2 regions of the Streptomyces sp. NBC_01622 genome follow, and region 2 is predicted to be linked to the other one. Evidence: predicted binding sites of a transcription regulator. Region 2 holds the regulator's gene; the other holds the start of a gene.
The links. Region 2 encodes HrcA, which represses chaperone genes, less so after heat shock. Its sites were predicted from a motif close to TTNGCACTCNGNNNNNCNGAGTGCNAA; they were not measured.
Positions count from the first base shown of each region.

Region 1: groES (co-chaperone GroES) is a predicted target of HrcA. The motif match lies at 2,510-2,536, and genes of this name have one in related genera.

Region 1 covers NZ_CP109293.1:4,617,046-4,622,173, forward strand. The annotation lists gene OH768_RS20690 (SDR family NAD(P)-dependent oxidoreductase) at 1-221, shown strand, start outside; gene groL (chaperonin GroEL) at 312-1,937, opposite strand; gene groES (co-chaperone GroES) at 2,057-2,365, opposite strand; gene OH768_RS20705 (hypothetical protein) at 2,882-3,601, opposite strand; gene OH768_RS20710 (polysaccharide deacetylase family protein) at 3,598-4,551, opposite strand; gene OH768_RS20715 (THUMP-like domain-containing protein) at 4,653-5,128, shown strand, end outside.
Region 2 covers NZ_CP109293.1:7,534,312-7,539,439, reverse strand. The annotation lists gene OH768_RS34860 (nitronate monooxygenase) at 1-48, opposite strand, end outside; gene dnaJ (molecular chaperone DnaJ) at 160-1,296, opposite strand; gene hrcA (heat-inducible transcriptional repressor HrcA) at 1,297-2,313, opposite strand; gene OH768_RS34845 (MBL fold metallo-hydrolase) at 2,495-3,220, shown strand; gene OH768_RS34840 (DUF3097 domain-containing protein) at 3,252-4,061, shown strand; gene OH768_RS34835 (Uma2 family endonuclease) at 4,039-4,608, opposite strand; gene hemW (radical SAM family heme chaperone HemW) at 4,677-5,128, opposite strand, start outside.

The DNA.
Region 1 (5,128 bases), 2.9 Mb from region 2:
TCCACGAGCGGGCCGGGATGGGCACGGACAACATCCCGAACTGGATGTGGCTGGACGCGGACAAGCTGGTCGCGGCGGCACTCGCGGATCTGGCGCGCGGCAAGTCGCTGTCGATCCCGGACCCGCGCTACAAGGCGCTGATGGGCCTGGTGAAGATCACTCCGCAGGCGGTGCTCGGCGGGATCACGTCGAGGACCGGGCGGAAGTACGGGCCGCAGTGACGGCAGCCGCCCCGCTGACAGTGGCACGAAGGCCCGGCTCCCCCAGAGGGGTGCCGGGCCTTCGGTGTACTACGGGTTCACCGACCTGCGTCAGTGGGAGTGGCCGTGGCTGTGACCACCGGCGGCCGGCTCCTCCTCTTCCTTCTTCTCGACGACCAGGGTCTCGGTCGTGAGGAGGAGGGAGGCGATGGAGGCGGCGTTCTCCAGGGCGGAGCGGGTGACCTTGACCGGGTCGATGACGCCGGCCTTGACCAGGTCGCCGTACTCGCCGGTCGCGGCGTTGAAGCCCTGGCCGGGCTCCAGGTCGGCGACCTTGGAGGTGATGACGTAGCCCTCCAGGCCGGCGTTCTCGGCGATCCAGCGCAGCGGCTCGACGACCGCGCGGCGCACGACCGCGACACCGGTGGCCTCGTCGCCGGTCTTGCCGAGGTTGCCCTCGAGGACCTTGGCGGCGTGGACCAGAGCGGAGCCACCGCCAGAGACGATGCCCTCCTCGACCGCGGCGCGGGTCGCGGAGATGGCGTCCTCCAGACGGTGCTTCTTCTCCTTGAGCTCCACCTCGGTGGCGGCGCCGACCTTGATCACGCACACGCCGCCGGCCAGCTTCGCGAGGCGCTCCTGGAGCTTCTCGCGGTCCCAGTCGGAGTCGGTGTTCTCGATCTCGGCCTTGATCTGGTTGACGCGGCCCGCGACCTCGGAGGAGTCACCGGCACCGTCGACGACGGTCGTGTCGTCCTTGGTGACCGTCACGCGACGGGCGGAGCCGAGCACGTCCAGGCCGACCTGGTCGAGCTTGAGGCCGACCTCCTCGGCGATGACCTGACCGCCGGTGAGGGTGGCGAGGTCGCCGAGCATCGCCTTGCGGCGGTCGCCGAAGCCGGGGGCCTTGACCGCGACCGCGTTGAACGTGCCGCGGATCTTGTTCACGACCAGGGTCGACAGGGCCTCGCCCTCGACGTCCTCGGCGATGATCAGCAGCGGCTTGGAGGCGTTGGCCTGGATGACCTTCTCCAGCAGCGGCAGCAGGTCCTGGATGGAGCTGATCTTGCCCTGGTGGATGAGGATGTACGGGTCCTCCAGGACCGCTTCCATCCGCTCCTGGTCCGTCACGAAGTACGGCGACAGGTAGCCCTTGTCGAAGGCCATGCCCTCGGTGAAGTCCAGCTCCAGACCGAAGGTGTTGGACTCCTCGACGGTGATGACACCGTCCTTGCCGACCTTGTCCATCGCCTCGGCGATGAGCTCGCCGACCTGGCTGTCCTGCGCGGACAGACCGGCGACGGCCGCGATGTCGGCCTTGTCGTCGATGGGCCGCGCGGTGGCGAGCAGCTCGTCGGAGACGGCCTTGACGGCGGCGTCGATGCCCTTCTTCAGGGCGGCCGGGGAGGCACCCGCGGCGACGTTGCGCAGGCCCTCGCGCACGAGCGCCTGGGCGAGCACGGTGGCGGTGGTGGTGCCGTCACCCGCGATGTCGTTGGTCTTGGTCGCCACCTCCTTCACCAGCTGGGCACCGAGGTTCTCGTACGGGTCGTCGAGCTCGACCTCGCGGGCGATGGTGACGCCGTCGTTGGTGATGGTGGGAGCGCCGAACTTCTTGTCGATGACGACGTTGCGGCCCTTGGGGCCGATCGTCACCTTGACCGTGTCGGCAAGCTTGTTGACGCCGCGCTCGAGGGCGCGACGGGCGTCCTCGTCGAACTTCAGGATCTTCGCCATGGGAGCGGTTCAGCCCTCTCGGAAAACGTGGGTGAAACGAACCGCGCCCCTGACGCCCGGCTTCATAAGGTCGCGGGGGCCAGGGGCGCAGCTCACAAACTGAATGTGCGTGAAGCGAATTACTTCTCGATGATCGCGAGCACGTCGCGGGCCGAGAGGACGAGGTATTCCTCGCCGCTGTACTTCACTTCGGTGCCGCCGTACTTGCTGTACAGCACGATGTCGCCGGTCTTCACGTCGAGCGGAAGACGCTCGCCGTTCTCGAAGCGGCCCGGGCCCACGGCCAGGACGACGCCCTCCTGGGGCTTCTCCTTGGCCGTGTCCGGGATGACCAGGCCAGAGGCCGTGGTCTGCTCGGCGTCGAGCGGCTGGACCACAATGCGGTCCTCAAGCGGCTTGATGGCAACCTTGGAGCTGGTGGTCGTCACGATCCGACCTCCCCCTTCGGAGATCTCACGGGGTTAACTGTCTGAGGTGGCGACCAGGTGGATCCGTCGTCGCGGGTGCCGGACCTGCCCGTCGCTATTGGCACTCTCCAGGGGGGAGTGCCAGACCTGAGACTATGACTGCGATTAGCACTCGGTCAAGCGGAGTGCCAATGCCGGCGGCACTTGGGCAGATTTTTTGGTGACCGTCGGCCGGAGTGGGCGCCCCTGGGGGCCGCGCCCCCAGACCCCCGCCATCGGCCTTCGGCCTCGTCCTCAGACGCCGGACGGGCTGATTGACGACCGGCGTTGGACAGTTCCCGCATCATGGCGAAGTCGTCCCCGGACCAGATCGACGATGTCCCGCCCCGGGAACCCGTGGTCGTCCTCGGCCGGTTCCCGTTCCTGCGCCTGCCGGAACACCGACTCAAGATCCTTCCGGTACGGCGGATCAGGTCGCAGGTAGACATCGGTGCCTCATCAGCCCCCGCGTCCGCGACAGGATCCGCCGGACAGGCCCTAGAGGTAGTCCTCCAGCCGGCCCACCGTCAGGCCCTGTTCCTGGATGCCGCGCAGCAGTCCGGCCGTGCTGTCGGCCGGGGCGACGCGGACGATGTCGCCCGGGGCGAGGTGGTGGTCGCCGCGCGTGTAGGTGAGCGTTCCGGTGGTCGTCGCGGCCCGCCACAGGACCAGCGCGGAGATGCCGCAGTCGGCGGCGGCGCGGAGGGTCGTCGTGTCGTACGTGCCGTGGGGCGGCCGGAGCAGACGGGGTGCGGGCCGGGTCCGGTGGCCGCAGATCTCGGTGCGCTGGGCCGTGTAGGGCAGGCCCGCGAAGTGGCCGTGCCCGGGTTCGGCCGCGGTGCGGAACACCGTGACCGGGAGCCGGAGTTCACGGACCATGTCGGCGAACCCCGGGTCCGGCCTCCCGCTCTCGTCACGGTCGCCGCCACGGGTGTCGTAGGTCAGGAAGACGACCTTGTCGCGGGTGCGGACGTGGTCCACGACGGGTGGGAGGCCCGGGCCCGCCGAGCGGGCGGGGGGCCCGGGGGACGGTTTCGGAGCGGGGGCCAGGGGGGCCGTCAAACCCCAGTGGCGGTACGGCTGTTCGCGAGCCGTGCCGTGCGGGCGCACGCGCTGGGCGGCCTTCTTGCCGAGCCGTTCGATGGGGTCGACGGACTGGGCGCAGCCGGTGAGGAGGGTGGCCGCCAGGGCGACGGCCACCGGTACCCGGACCCTCACAGGTAGTCCTCGAGGCGCGCCACCGCGTACCCCTCGGCAGTGACCTTGCCGAGGAAGCGGCGCATGTCGTCGACCATCGTGCCCTTCCAGTCCGCACGGCCCCGGAAGTGGGTCAGGACGATGTCGCCGGGGTGCAGCTGCAGGTCGTCCTCGCGGTACTCCCAGTGGTCGACGAAGACCTCCTCGTCCCAGATCGGGGCGTACTTGATGCCGCAGGACTTGGCGGCGACGAGGGTGTCGTGGTTGTAGTTCCCGTACGGCGGCCGGAAGACCGTCGGCGCCTTGCCGAACTGCTTCTTCATGATGTCCTGCATGCCGCAGATCTCATGCTTCTGCTCGGCGTAGGACAGGTCGGGCAGGTACGGGTGCGTGAGGGTGTGGTTGTTGAGCGTGTGGCCCTCGGCCTGCATCTTCTTGAAGTAGCCGTAGTCGTCCTTGACCAGGTAGTTGCTGAGGAAGGCCGTGTACGGGATCTTCAGGTCGCTCATCATCCGCAGGAACGCGGGGTCCTTGTTCTCGCCGTCGTCGATGGTCAGGAAGACGATCTTCTGCTTCGTGGGGATCGTCGTGAAGACCGGCGGGAGGTTCAACTCCTCCTGGTCGTCCACCTCGAAGCCCTTGCGCGCGGTGATCTCCGGCTTGTGCGCGGGCGCCGGCGGAGCCTGGAGCGGCACCTTCGCCAGCCCCCAGCGCTTCGCGGCGGCGACCCGGGCGGCGTAGGCGGCGCGCAGCCTGGAGGCGTAGGAGTCGAGCGCGCGGGCCGGGGGCGCGTGGAGGGGCTGCGCGCCGTGTGCCGGAGGCGCGGCCTTGTCGGCGCCGGGCTGGGTGCAGCCGGAGACGACGGCGGCGAGCGCGAGGGCGGCGAGCGCACCACGGACGCCCGCCCTCCGACGCCGAGTCGCCCGGTTCCCGTACGCCCGATTAATGTCATTTTGTACGACTACTCGCATGACGTCGGATCCTTTCAGGCCCCGGCCCCGATCCCGTGCCGACACCGCCAACACACCGCCACCGGAGGCACACCGTCCACCGACTGGCCCACAATGTCCCGGTGAACGACCCCGTACTCGCCTTCGCCGCCCTGCTCACCCCCGAGGGCCGTGCCCTCCTCGACGAGGTCCGCGGCACCGACCCGGCCAAGGAACTCGCCGTCGCGACCCGGCTGCGCCGCGAGCACCCCGCCGACCTCGTCTCGGCGGCCCTCGGCCAGGCCCGGCTGCGACAGCGGGCGGCGGTGGCGAAGTTCGCGCCTGAGGACGCCGACCGGATGTTCTTCACCCCGAACGGTTTCGAACAGTCCACCCGGGCGACGGTCGCCACCTACCGCGCGGGGCGCCTTCGCGAACTGGGCGTGACCTCCGTCGCCGACCTGTGCTGCGGAATCGGCGGCGACGCGATCGCGCTGGCACGGGCGGGGGTGCGCGTGCTGGCCGTGGACCGCGACCCGCTGACGGCCGCCGTGGCCCGGGCGAACGCGGAGGCGCTGGGCCTGGCCGACCTGATCGAGGTGCGCGAGGCGGATGTCAC
Region 2 (5,128 bases):
GGCCTGCACGATCGGATGCGGGAAGAGATCGGTCAGCGCGGAGGACATGACGGCATGTTGTCACGTCCTCCGAACAAGTCCGAATCCGGCCTTCCGCCGGGCATAGGACAGATGCATGCCCAGGCGGAGGCCGGTTCGACGACCGATTCGACGACCGGTTCAGCGGCCGTTGAAAGCGTCCTTCAGACGGGAGAACAGGCCCTGCTGTCCCGGCTGGAACGTCCCCATGGGCCGTTCCTCGCCGCGCAGTTTCGCCAGCTCCCTGAGGAGGCGTTCCTGCTCCACGTCGAGCTTGGTCGGGGTGGTGACCTCGACGTGCACGATGAGGTCGCCCCGGCCGCCGCCGCGCAGATGCGTGATGCCTCGGGTGTGCAGCGGGATCGACTGGCCGGACTGGGTGCCGGGCCGGATGTCGACCTCCTCCATGCCGTCCAGCGTCTCCAACGGCACCTTCGTGCCGAGGGCCGCCGCCGTCATCGGGAGGGTGACCGTGCAGTGCAGGTCGTCGCCGCGGCGCTGGAACATCGCGTGCGGCAGCTCGTGGATCTCGACGTACAGGTCACCGGCGGGGCCGCCGCCGGGGCCGACCTCGCCCTCGCCCGCGAGCTGGATCCGCGTGCCGTTGTCCACACCGGCCGGGATCTTCACCGTCAGCGTGCGCCGCGAGCGGACGCGGCCGTCACCGGCGCACTCCGGGCACGGCGTCGGCACGACGGTGCCGAAGCCCTGGCACTGGGGGCAGGGGCGGGACGTCATGACCTGGCCCAGGAAGGACCGGGTCACCTGCGACACCTCACCGCGACCGCGACACATGTCACAGGTCTGCGCGGAGGTGCCGGGGGCGGCGCCCTCGCCGTTGCAGGTGTTGCAGACGACGGCCGTGTCGACCTGGATGTCCTTCGTGGTGCCGAAGGCCGCCTCGTCCAGCTCGATCTCCAGCCGGATCATGGCGTCCTGGCCACGGCGGGTGCGCGAGCGCGGCCCGCGCTGCGACGCCGTACCGAAGAACGCGTCCATGATGTCCGAGAAGTTCCCGAAGCCACCCTGGCCGAAGCCGCCGGCGCCCGCGCCGCCCGCCTGCGAGAGGGGGTCGCCGCCGAGGTCGTAGACCTGCTTCTTCTGCGGGTCCGAGAGCACCTCGTAAGCGGCGTTGATCTCCTTGAACCGCTCCTGGGTCTTCGGATCCGGATTGACGTCCGGGTGCAGCTCGCGCGCGAGCCGGCGGAAGGCCTTCTTGATCTCATCCTGCGACGCGTCGCGACGCACGCCGAGAACGGCGTAGTAGTCCGTGGCCACTTAGGACTCCGCCAGGATCTGTCCGACGTACCGTGCCACTGCGCGTACCGCTCCCATCGTTCCCGGGTAATCCATGCGGGTCGGTCCGACCACGCCGAGCTTGGCGACTGCCTCGCCGCCCGAACCGTAGCCGACCGACACCACCGACGTGGAGTTGAGTCCCTCGTAGGCGTTCTCGTGACCGATCCGTACGGTCATGCCCGAATCCCCCGCCTCACCAAGCAACTTGAGGAGGACGACCTGCTCCTCCAGGGCTTCCAGGATGGGGCGGATGGTGAGGGGAAAGTCATGTCCGAAGCGGGTGAGATTGGCGGTGCCGCCGATCATCAGCCGCTCCTCGGTCTCCTCGACGAGGGTCTCCAGGAGGGTGGAGAGCACCGTCGCGACCGTGCCGCGGTCCTCGTTCTCGAAGGCCTCCGGCAGGTCCTGCACGAGCTGCGGCACGTCCGCGAAGCGGCGGCCGGCGATCCGGCTGTTGAGCCGCGCGCGTAGATCCGCGAGCGAGGACTCCCCGAAGGGGGCCGGGCAGTCCACCATGCGCTGCTCGACCCGCCCTGTGTCGGTGATCAGCACGAGCATCACGCGCGCGGGGGCCAGCGACAGCAGCTCCACGTGCCGGACGGTCGACCGGGTCAGCGAGGGGTACTGCACGACGGCGACCTGCCGGGTGAGCTGCGCGAGCAGCCGTACCGTACGGCCCACCACGTCGTCGAGGTCTACGGCACCGTCGAGGAAGTTCTGGATGGCCTTGCGCTCGGGGCCGGTCATCGGCTTGACACCGGCGAGCTTGTCGACGAACAGGCGGTAGCCCTTGTCCGTCGGGATGCGTCCGGCGCTGGTGTGCGGCTGGGCGATGTACCCCTCGTCCTCCAGGGCCGCCATGTCGTTGCGCACGGTCGCCGGGGAGACGCCGAGGCTGTGCCGCTCGGTGAGCGCCTTGGAGCCCACCGGCTCCTCGGTGCCGACATAGTCCTGGACGATGGCGCGCAGCACCTGAAGCCTGCGTTCGCTGAGCATCGCGCACACCTCCAGTTCTGGTCGCCTTTGTCGCCGCTTGTCGCGAGCCCGCCCTTTCCTGGCACTCTGTGCGCGTGAGTGCCAGCGTTCCCCGGCCAGTGTACGGCCGTGAGGTACACCCCGGGCAAGGCCGGTCCTGCGATGCCACGCCGTGGGGTGCCGTCACCGTTAGCGTCGCCGTATGACGGTGACTTGGGAAGAGGCGGGGTGGGAGCGGCTGGCCGCCGGGGTGGGCCGGTGCCGGCTGCCTGGCTGGGACTGCACGGTCGGTCTGGTCGTCGGGGAGGGGTCGGCGCTGATGATCGACGCCGGGTCGAGTCTCGCGGAGGGCGCGCGATTGCGTACGGCGGCGCGGGCGCTCGCCGGGCGCCCTGTGACCCATCTCGCGCTCACCCACCCCCACTTCGACCATGTCTTCGGGGCGGCGGAGTTCGCGGACGCGGAGGTGTTCGGGGTGGTGGGCGTGGAGCGGGTGTTGGCGGACGAGCGGGAGGCACTCCGTAGGGACGCGGTCGAAAACGGCCTCCACGCGCGCGTGGCCGACGAGGCCGTGGCCGCCCTGGTGTACCCCCGTCACCTGGTGTCGGGCGATTGGCCCCTCTCTCTGGGCGACGACCGAGAGGTCCTGCTGGCGAACGCCGGGCCCGGGCACACGGCCCATGACCTCGCAGTGCTCGTCCCCGGTTCCCCGCCGGTCGTCTTCTGCGGCGACCTGGTCGAGGAGTCCGGCGAACCCCAGGCGGGCCCCGACGCCGTACCGTCCCACTGGCCGGCCGCCCTGGACCGCCTCCTCGACCTGGGCGGCGAGGACGCGGTGTACGTGCCCGGTCACGGAGCGGTGGTGGACGCGGGGTTCGTGCGGGCCCAACGGGACGCGTTGGCAACGCGTTTCGGCGTGTCGCGGTGACGCCTCCCGGCCTTCTCCTATCGTCATCCGAATGCGCCAGTACTCCGCCGACCTGACCCCGCCGTGGAAGAAGCCCAAGCCGGTACCCGAGGTCCCGGCGGACCCCGGCCTGGTGGTCGAGGAGCCGGGCACCGGTTTCTGCGGCGCGGTGATCCGCTGCGAGGCCGGCACGGTCACCCTGGAGGACCGCTTCGGCAAGCACCGGGTGTTCCCCCTGGAGCCGCGCGGCTTCCTCCTGGAGGGCCGGGTGGTCACCCTGGTCAGGCCTGTGTCCAGTCCGCTACGGCCCACCCGTACGGCATCCGGTTCGGTCGCCGTTCCCGGTGCACGCGCGCGTGTGGCCCGCGCCGGTCGCATCTACGTCGAGGGCCGGCACGACGCCGAGCTCGTCGAGCGGGTGTGGGGCGACGATCTGCGCATCGAGGGCGTGGTGGTCGAGTACCTGGAGGGCGTCGACGACCTGCCGGCCATCGTGGCGGAGTTCGCCCCGGGCCCGGACGCCCGCCTCGGCATCCTGGTGGACCATTTGCTCCCCGGCACCAAGGAGTGGCGCATCGCCCAGTCGGTCACCAGCGAGCACGCGCTCGTCGTCGGCCACCCCTACATCGACATCTGGGAGGCCGTGAAACCGTCCTCCGTGGGCATCGCCGCGTGGCCCAGGATCCCGCACGGTCAGGACTGGAAGACGGGGGTGTGCCGGGCCCTGGGTTGGCCGGAAAACACCGGTGCGGTGTGGCAGGCGATTCTGGCCAAGGTGGGGTCGTACAAGGATCTTGAGCCGGAACTGCTGGGGCGGGTCGAGGAGTTGATCGACTTCGTCACGGCCGGCGGTGAGGCGTGACGTTCTCATAGGTGGCGAATTCGCTGGTGTCCAGTTCCGTGCCGATGGGCTCCAACTGTGTGAGGTCGCCGAACTTGGTGATGCGCCGGCACCGGTAGTCCGCGTCCTCGCCCATGCCCGTCGGCTCGGTGAACAGGACGCACTGGGCCATGATCGGATCGATGATCAGGTACCCGGGTACCTTTGCCGCCGCGTAGATCGAGCGCTTGACGCTGTAGTCGCGATGGACGCTGTTGGTGGAGACGGCCTCGACCAGCAGCGTGACGGCCTCGGCAGGCATCAGTCTTCCGCCATCGGGGCCGGCACCGCGCTCGATCACCACGAGGTCCGGCTGCGGCTCACTCGGCTCGTCGGGGATCGCCACTCGCTGCGTCTGAAGCCGTCTCCAGCCCCTCCGGGGAATCTGGTCCTGAACCGTCTCCACGATCGCGTTGTGCACCAGGTCAGGGCTGACCGCCAACACGATTTCCCCCCGGAGGAGTTCGGCCCTCGTTCCCTCAGGAGGCTCGAACTCCGCAAAGAACCTGGTGATTCGCCGGTCGCTCACAACGGCAGCCTAGGAAAGTGGATCAGCGACCGGATCGGCCTCCCGCCCCGATTCACTCCCCCGAGTGATCAGTCCACCAGATCCCGCACCACCGCGTCCGCCAGCAACCGCCCCCGCAACGTGAGCACGGCGCTCCCCTCCTCGTACGGTCCCGCCTCCAGCAGCCCCTCCCCCAGCGCCCGCCGGGACGCCGCGAGCCCCGCCTCCCGCAGCAGCTCCAACGGCACCCCCTCCCGCAGCCGCAGCTCCAGCAGAATCCGCTCCACCCGGCGGTCCTCCGCGGAGAGGATCTCCCGCCCGGCACCCGGTGAGCGTCCTGCCGCCAGCGCCCCTGCATACGCGCCTGGGTGCTTCACGTTCCACCACCGCACCCCGCCCACATGCGAGTGCGCTCCAGGGCCCGCGCCCCACCAGTCGGCGCCGCGCCAGTAGAGCTCGTTGTGCAGACAACGGCCGGAATTCGATGTCGCCCAGTTCGAGACCTCGTACCAGTCGAAGCCCGCCGCGGACATCACCTCGT